One region of the Pantoea sp. E956-1 genome, then DNA from elsewhere that is predicted to be linked to it. Evidence: predicted binding sites of a transcription regulator. Region 1 holds the regulator's gene; each other region holds the start of a gene.
The links. The regulator PurR, encoded in region 1, represses purine synthesis genes. The targets are predictions, from matches to a motif close to CANGCAAACGTTTGCNTG.

Region 1 (2,205 bases):
AGAATATGCATTAGAAGTGGTTGACGCCGTTGCCCGTGGGGGCAGTTTCAGCGCTGCCGCACAGGAGTTACATCGGGTGCCCTCTGCCATCAGCTATACGGTGCGTCAGCTGGAAAACTGGCTGGCGGTACCGCTGTTTGAACGTCAGCATCGCGAAGTGGTTCTGACCCCGGCGGGTGAACATTTTGTCCGGGAAGGGCGCAGCGTCATCAAAAAAATGCTTGCCACCCGGCGACAGTGTCAGCAGCTGGCTAACGGCTGGCGCGGCCAGCTAAGCATTGCCGTTGACCGTATAGCCAAACCTCAGCGCACCCGGCAACTGGTCAAAGATTTCTATCGCCACTTTCCCGATATGGAGCTGATCATCAGCTATGAAGTCTTTAACGGTGTCTGGGATGCGCTGGCCGATGGCCGGGTCGAAGTGGCGATTGGTGCCACTCAGGCGATACCGGTGGGTGGACGTTTTGCTTTTCGGGATATGGGCACGCTTAACTGGCGCTGCGTTGTCGCTCCCCATCATCCACTGACGCAGGCGAGCCAGATAGATGACGATACGCTGCGTAGCTGGCCGTCGCTGGTGCTGGAAGATACGTCACGCGCGCTGCCGCGTCGTATGACATGGACGCTGGATAACCAGCGCAGGCTGGTGGTGCCGGAATGGCAAACCGGGCTCGAGTGCGTGCAGGCGGGATTGTGTGTGGCGATGGTGCCGGGTCATCTGGCCAGGCCACTGCTCGACAGTGGCGAGCTGGTTGAACTGACGCTGCCGGTGGCGTTTCCGGACAGCCCGTGCTGCGTCAGCTGGGCAGAGGATCGCGCATCACCGGCGACAGGCTGGTTGCTCAGCTATCTGGGTGATGCGCAAACACTTAATCAGGAGTGGTTAAGCGAGCATTAACGGCGATAGTCGCGGAACGGGCCATCTGCCACGGAACGGCGCTCAATCAGCGTGGGATGGACCTCAATCGTTTGTGACACTTCGCGTTTACTGGTAATGCGGTCCAGCAGCATTTCCAGTGCTTTCTCACCCAGCTGGGCTTTAGGCTGATGCACGGTGGTCAGTGCCGGTGCGAAATAGCGGGCGTTGCGCACATTGTCATAGCCGATCACCGAAATATCCTGCGGGACGCGCAAACCCATTTCATCGGCAGCGCAAATCGCGCCCATCGCCATGATGTCTCCTCCACAGAATACTGCCGTCGGACGCTGCTTCTGCGACAGGATCTGCTGCATCGCCTGATAGCCCGACTCCGGCTCAAAGTCACCCTGCACAATCCACTCGGCGCGCGGCTGAATACCCGCTTCTTCCATCGCTTTCAGGAAACCGGCATGACGTCCGCCACCGGTGTTACGCTCCATCTGTCCGGGGATTGCACCAATATCCCGGTGTCCGCGTTCAATCAGATAGCGTCCTGCCAGATAGCCGCCCTGGAAAGCATTATCCAGTACCGTATCGGTGAAGTCAGCGCGCGACTCGCCCCAGTCCATCACCACCATCGGAATATTGCGGTTCTCTTCCAGCATCTGCAGCAGGTCGTCCGGGTATTCAGAGCACATCACCAGCAGCCCATCGACGCGTTTCTGCGCCATCATGCTGAGATAGGCGCGCTGTTTTTGCAGATCGTTATGCGCATTACCCAGAATCAGCGTATAGCCTTTATCGAAACAATGATTTTCGACCGCTTCGATAATTTCAGCGAAATAGGGCGCTTCGCTGGAGGTGGCAAGCAGGCCCAGCGTCTTGGTGTGGTTCACTTTCAGGCTGCGCGCTACGGCGCTTGGCGAGTAGTGCAGTTCCTTAATCGCCTGCCAGACCGCGTTGCGCGTCTCTTCAGCCACAAAGCGGGTTTTATTGATGACGTGCGAAACGGTGGTTGTCGAGACGCCAGCGCGTTTTGCCACATCTTTAATTGTTGCCATGAAAATCGGACTCCAGTGCTTATCTAACTCTATGATAAGCGTAGTGTTAAACGTTTGCGTCTGCTCAGGGTTTTTTCCGTAAAAAAGCAGCTTTCCTGGCCAGTAAACAGGCCGCTGGCGGAATAAAAACGCCTGAAAACGTGCGCAAACGGAATCAGGGTTGCGCGCGTTGCGCAACAAAGGCGGGATTCTAACAAGGCTGAACGGATAAAACGAGATTTTTACCGGGCCCTGTGGGAAAATGCGATATCCCCACTAATTGTGTGTCTAAGGAGCAAGCAATGA
Region 2 (2,205 bases), on a different contig from region 1:
TTAAGATACTGTATATATTTACAGTATCAGCAGGCCGGAGGCAAGGAAAATTATGCGATGCGCCAGTTCAGCGTTTCACCCGCCAGGAACGGCACCAGTGAGTGGCTGCCGAGCGCGATGGACTCGGGCACCTGCCAGGGCTCACGCACCAGGGTAATCGTCCCTTCATTCAGCGGCAGGCCGTAAAAACGTGGGCCATTCTCTGAACAGAACGCTTCAAAATGTTCCAGCGCGTTCAGCTCTTCAAAAACGGTGGCGTAAGCGGGTAATGACGCTGGCGCATTAAATACGCCTGCGCAGCCGCAACTGGCCTCTTTGAGATGACGCAGATGCGGTGCTGTGTCAGTGCCGAGGAAGACGCGCGGATGACCACTCGCCACTAATTTGCGCAACGCCTCCTGATGCACGTTGCGCTTAAGAATCGGCAGGCAGTAGAGGTGAGGACGAATCCCGCCCACCAGCATGTGGTTGCGGTTAAACATCAAATGCTGCGGGGTAATGGTCGCGCCCAGCGTCTCATCGGCGGCGGCAACATATTCCGCGGCGTCCTGAGTGGTAATGTGCTCCATCACTACTTTCAGTGCCGGAAACTGGCTGCGCAGCGGCATCATGACCGTTTCGATAAACCGGGCTTCGCGATCAAAAATGTCGACATGCGCATCGGTGACTTCGCCGTGGATCAGCAGCGGCATACCGAGCTTCTGCATCCGCTCCAGCACGCGGGCAATCGAGGCGATATCGGTAACGCCATGGCTGGAGTTCGTCGTGGCGTGCGCCGGATAGAGCTTAGCCGCGGTAAACAGACCCGAGGTGAAACCGCGCTCAAGCTCATCAGGATCAAGCGAGTCGGTCAGATAGCAGGTCATCAACGGCGTAAAGGCGTGATCGGCGGGCAGCGCCGCCAGGATACGATCGCGGTACGCTTCACCCGCTGCCACGCTGGTCACCGGCGGCACCAGGTTAGGCATCACAATGGCACGACCATTCACCGCGCTGGTATAGGGCAGGACCGTGTTAAGCATCTCATCGTCGCGCAGATGAATATGCCAGTCGTCAGGGCGACGCAGGGTAAGTTGCTGAGGTTGTGCTGTCATCAGTGAAGCTCCGGCAGAAGGGAAACAAAAGGCGTGTTTTGGCCGGGGTATAAGCATAAGGATTCAGGCAACCGTTTGCACCTGCTTTTTATGCTGATAAAGAAAATCCGCGCCAGGGGCGCGGATAACGGCGTTACTGCGTAAAGGGAATAACCAGTTCGCCAGGTTTCACTTCCAGTCCTTTGGCAAATTTCTTCGCCAGCGATTCGCCTTTACTGCGGTCAGCGCTGAGCACGTAAGCGGGCTTTTGATCAAAGTAGTTTTTCAGCGACTGATTCAGGTAAGGCGTCAGCGTTTTCATAATGGAGGCCATTTTTTCCGGAGCGACCTGCGCATCAACAATTTCCAGATCGCGCAGATAGATTGCACCCTGCTGCTGGTCATAGACCGGCTGAGCACGCATCTTCAGTTGCATATCGGCCTGTTGCGGACCAAACAGTGACGTTACGTTGATTTTGGCGTTGCCAGAGAGCGTCACTTTACCTGGCTCTTCACGGCCAATCTGACTGGTCAGGTTGTTCAGGACGATGTGCGCATTAACCAGCCCGGAAACGCCAATATCTTTCTCATAGTTATTGTGCTTCTGCAGCGCCTGGTTTACTTCCTGTTCGCTGATGGTGTATTGCGTCAGTTGATTACAGCCGCTCACCAGCAGCGCGATCAACAGGGCAGTCAGCCCGAAAAAAGCCTTTTTCATCAATCTTTATCCTGAATATCAGAGCCAATAAACAGGCCATAGCCTGCCTGAATGCGTGGCGGGTGTCATCAGGAAAGAGATGAGAAACGCCTCAGCGTCTCTCATCGGGAGAGGTCAGTGAGCGACGGAGGAGAGCAGATTCACCTGGGTCTGTTTGGCCATGTTATCGCGGTAGTCAGCGACCCGGCTCGGCCAGTCGATACCAGCCACCAGCGTCAGAGAGCGCAGCAGCGGGAAGAGATTAAAATCATCTTCGGACAGCTCGCCATTCACCGCATTGGGCTGGACGATTAGTTTGTCAAGCTTGCGCAGATCATCGCTGACGTTTTTAATCAGGCCGGCAGAATGACTTTTCAGCGTGTCGAAATCACCGATGCTCGCCTGTTTTTTGTTGCGGAAATAGTCACGTGCCTC
Region 3 (2,205 bases), on a different contig from region 1:
ACCACCAGCAGACTCCCGGCGGGCAACTGTTCCGGTAACGGTTCGATGCCGCCAATGGTCATGCCGGTGGAGCAGACCACCTCCGGCTGCGGGCCGATGTAGCGCAGCGTAAAGTGTTCGCCCGCCAGCTTCAGCGTCTCGGCCGGGCCGGTGAGATCCAGCGCCATCACGCTGGGCAGGGTTAAAAACCAGACGGTGTGTGTCATGCTGGCCCGGGCTACACCAGATCCCAGCCACGGGCGCGCCACAGCGCAGGCAGTTGCGCCATATCATCGAAGCGCGTCACCAGCGGGTGATCCAGTTCAGGGTTGTGCGGGTCGGCGCAGTAGTAGTAGACCGGAATGCCGGCGGCGATACCGGCGCGGGCGCCCGCTTCGGAGTCATCCACCAGAATGCAGCGCTCAATCGGCACCTGCATCTGTTCCGCCGCGTGGTACATCAGTTCCGGATCGGGCTTCCAGTGCAGAATGTCATAGCCGCTGTAGAGGTGCTCCGCAAACAGCGGCAGCATGCCGGTTAAGCCCAGCGAGTGCTGCATCTTTTTTACCGTCCCGTTTGAAACCACGCACATCGGCACCTTTATCTGCTCAACCAGCGCTTTCGCGCCTGGGATGGGCTGCAGTTGCTGATCAAACAGCCGCGCGACCTCTGCGCGATAGGCGGTCTCCACCTCTTCCATCGGTAGCGTCACCTGATGCGCATCGCCGACGTCACGAATAATGTCGTAGAGTTTGACGCCCTTATACTTCTCAAACATCTGCTGCAGCGACAGTTCCAGGCCGTAACGGGCAAAGGTGTTGACGTAGGCCTGGGTACAGAGCAACTCACTGTCCACCAGCGTGCCATCGCAATCAAAAAAGACGCATTCTACTGACATCAGACTCTATCCTTCGATTCAGGGGTGTGCTCCACACTCTACCGCACTCAGCACAGATTGCGAGACTGGCAATCGGTTGCGAAAAATCATTGTATTGCCCCGGTAAAATCGCCAGGATACGCGCCGATGATTTTTTCTTCTGGATGGATGGCATGAGCAAGCAAGGCGTTTTGCAGCGCATCTTCAGGCTGCAGGAACATGGCACCACGGTGCGCACCGAAGTGATCGCGGGTATCACCACCTTTCTGACGATGGTCTACATCGTCTTCGTCAATCCGCAGATCCTCGGCGTCGCCGGCATGGATACCCAGGCGGTGTTTGTGACCACCTGTCTGATTGCCGCCTTTGGCAGTATTCTGATGGGACTGTTTGCCAATCTGCCGGTGGCGCTGGCGCCCGCAATGGGGCTGAACGCCTTTTTCGCCTTTGTGGTGGTTGGCGCGATGGGCTATTCGTGGCAGGTGGGTATGGGCGCGATCTTCTGGGGTGCGGTCGGCCTGCTGATCCTGACGCTGCTGCGGGTTCGCTACTGGATGATTGCCAATATCCCGCTGAGCCTGCGCGTCGGCATTACCGCCGGTATCGGCCTGTTTATCGCCATGATGGGGCTGAAGAATGCCGGTATTATCGTGCCGAATCCCGATACCCTGGTGGCCGTGGGGAACCTGACCTCGCACAGCGTATTGCTGGGCGCGCTGGGCTTCTTTATCATCGCTATTCTGGCATCACGCAATATCCACGCGGCAGTGCTGATCTCGATGGTGGTTACCACCGCTATCGGCTGGATGCTGGGTGACGTGAAGTTTGTCGGCCTGTTTTCTGCGCCGCCTTCCATTACTTCTGTGGTCGGCCAGGTGGATATCAAAGGCGCCTTCAACATCGGCATGGCGGGCGTGATCTTCTCCTTTATGCTGGTTAATCTGTTCGACTCCTCCGGCACGCTGATCGGCGTCACCGACAAAGCGGGACTGACCGATGAAACCGGCACTTTCCCGCGCATGCAGCAGGCGCTCTATGTCGACAGCATCAGTTCAGTGAGTGGTGCGCTGGCGGGCACCTCATCCGTGACCGCCTATATCGAAAGCACCTCGGGCGTGGCGATTGGTGGTCGTACTGGCCTGATGGCCGTGGTGACCGGCCTGCTGTTCCTGCTGGTGACCTTCCTGTCACCGCTGGCCGCGATGGTGCCATCCTACGCCGCTGCGGGCGCGCTGATTTACGTTGGGGTATTAATGACTGCCAGCCTGTCGCGCGTACGCTGGGATGATTTGACCGAAGCCGTTCCGGCGTTTGTGACCGCTGCCATGATGCCCTTCAGTTTTTCCATC
Region 4 (2,205 bases), 220 kb from region 1:
TGCCAGCTGCGTTTCAGGTTAAACAGGCCGCTGCCGAGAAACAGGTTTGAGGTGGGACAGAAAGCAATGGACGAATCGGTATCGTGCAGACACTGCCATTCGTTCTCTTCCAGATGCAGACAGTGAGCAAAGACGCTGCGCCGGCCAGTCAGTTGGTGATGATGATAAACATCCAGATAGCCTTCACGCTCCGGGAACAGTTCTTTGACCCAGGCGACCTCCTGCGGGTTTTCGCTGAGATGGGTATGCAGCCAGGTATCCGGGAACTCCTGACGCAGCTGCTGCACTTTTTCCAGCAGCTGTGGTGATGAGGTCGGCGCGAAGCGCGGCGTCAGCGCGTAGCTCAGCCGTCCACGCTGGTGCCAGCGCTCAATCAGCGCCCGCGTCTGCTGGTAGCTCTGTTCCGGCGTTTCGGTCAGGTTGTCGGGCGCATTGCGATCCATCATCACTTTCCCGGCAATCAGCCGCATGTTCAGCGCTTCGGCGGCGCTGAACAGCGCCTCCACCGATTGCGGATGGACGGTGCCAAACACCAGCGCGCTGGTGGTGCCGTTGGAAAGCAGCTGATGCAGGAAAAAAGCGGACATGCGCGCAGCATGGTCGGGACAGTGATACTGCGCCTCAACCGGGAACGTGTAGTGATTAAGCCACTCCAGCAACTGCTCGCCAAAAGCGCCAATCATCTCTGTCTGCGGATAGTGAATGTGGGTATCGACAAAGCCCGGCACGATCAGTTTGCCGCGCAGGTCGATGACCGGATGTCCCGCCAGTATCGCCTCGCTATTCTCCCAGCTATCCAGCCCCACTACGCATCCATCACGCAGCAGCAGCACCGCATCCTCAAGATAGCGGGCCTGGCCGGCCAGGTCGTCGGGACGATCCACCACGCCGGTAAAGTCAAAGAAGCTGGCGCGTATCGCCGTGTCGGTTGCTGAAAGCATGGGTAGTCCTTTCTGAAAGCGCGATTTTATATCTGCAGAGGGTTATCTGAATAATTCTTTGCAACCTGCGTGCCAGAATTGAAATAGGACAAATTCCTTAAATATCAGTTGAATAAGTCAAAAAAAGGAGTTTGCGCAACAAAAATGGCCTCAGCTTGCTTAGCAACCGTTTGCGGAGCAAATGCAAACGGTTGCTACTCAATATTGCGCACCCTGCTCATTTTGAGTATGGCGGGTTAGCCGCCAGCCTGCCCTTTAACGGTGCAATCCGCTCCGAAAAGGCGCAGACGGATTCCCTTTAAAATCCGTTTACAGGTCTGGCCGCTTTTCCACGCGCAGAAGCGGAAATGAAATGCTATGGTGAAGCCATCGACTCTGAAAATGGCATAAGGAACAGTGAGATGATTATTTTTGTCACCGGTGCAACCGCCGGTTTTGGTCAAAGCATCACCCGCCGCTTTATTGAGAATGGTCACAAAGTGATTGCCACTGGACGACGGTCCGAACGTTTAAAAGCGTTGAAGGAAGAGCTGGGCGAGAATGTCTATACGGTACAACTCGATGTACGTAACCGTGCCGCCATTGAAGAGGCTGTAGCGCAGTTGCCGGCGGAATGGCGCAATATCGACGTGCTGGTTAACAACGCTGGTCTGGCGCTGGGCGTCGAGCCTGCGCACAAGGCCAATGTTGACGACTGGGAAAACATGATCGACACCAATACCAAAGGGCTGGTCTATATGACCCGCGCCCTGCTGCCTCAGATGGTGGAGCGTGATGTGGGTCATATCATTAACATCGGATCGATTGCCGGTAGCTGGCCGTATGCCGGCGGCAACGTCTATGGTGCCACCAAAGCTTTTGTGCGCCAGTTCAGTCTGAATCTGCGCACCGATTTACACGGCACCGCGCTGCGCGTGACCGACATTGAACCCGGTCTGGTCGGCGGAACCGAGTTTTCCAACGTACGCTTTAAGGGCGATGATGACAAAGCAGGTCAGGTCTATGAAGGCGCGACCGCCCTAACGCCGGAAGATGTGACAGAAGCCGTATACTGGGTGGCCACACTGCCTAAGCATGTCAACATCAATAGCCTTGAGATGATGCCGGTCAGCCAGACCCTGGCGGGGCTGAAAGTGCATAAACCTTAAATCCCTGCAGCGCCAGCCCTCACGGCTGGCGTTACCCGCGTCCCCAGCCCATGACGATGATTAGCATGCCGCTGAACGCGATCAGTGCCCCGCTCCAGTCCCACGCACTCAACTTC

Region 2: the regulator PurR is predicted to act here: its motif matches at 1,159-1,176, upstream of pyrC (dihydroorotase).
Region 3: the regulator PurR is predicted to act here: its motif matches at 943-960, upstream of AC0T7J_RS17390 (NCS2 family permease).
Region 4: the regulator PurR is predicted to act here: its motif matches at 1,122-1,139, upstream of guaD (guanine deaminase).

What each region holds. Positions count from the first base shown of each region.
Region 1 is NZ_CEUYZP010000001.1:158,575-160,779, forward strand. It holds gene punR (DNA-binding transcriptional activator PunR) at 1-898, shown strand, start outside; gene purR (HTH-type transcriptional repressor PurR) at 895-1,920, opposite strand; gene cydH (cytochrome bd-I oxidase subunit CydH) at 2,202-2,205, shown strand, end outside.
Region 2 is NZ_CEUYZP010000002.1:467,121-469,325, forward strand. It holds gene pyrC (dihydroorotase) at 51-1,094, opposite strand; gene AC0T7J_RS09725 (lipoprotein) at 1,228-1,791, opposite strand; gene grxB (glutaredoxin 2) at 1,906-2,205, opposite strand, start outside.
Region 3 is NZ_CEUYZP010000007.1:159,325-161,529, forward strand. It holds gene AC0T7J_RS17380 (GlxA family transcriptional regulator) at 1-206, opposite strand, end outside; gene yieH (6-phosphogluconate phosphatase) at 218-877, opposite strand; gene AC0T7J_RS17390 (NCS2 family permease) at 1,030-2,205, shown strand, end outside.
Region 4 is NZ_CEUYZP010000001.1:376,489-378,693, forward strand. It holds gene guaD (guanine deaminase) at 1-941, opposite strand, end outside; gene ydfG (bifunctional NADP-dependent 3-hydroxy acid dehydrogenase/3-hydroxypropionate dehydrogenase YdfG) at 1,343-2,089, shown strand; gene AC0T7J_RS01850 (YnfA family protein) at 2,121-2,205, opposite strand, start outside.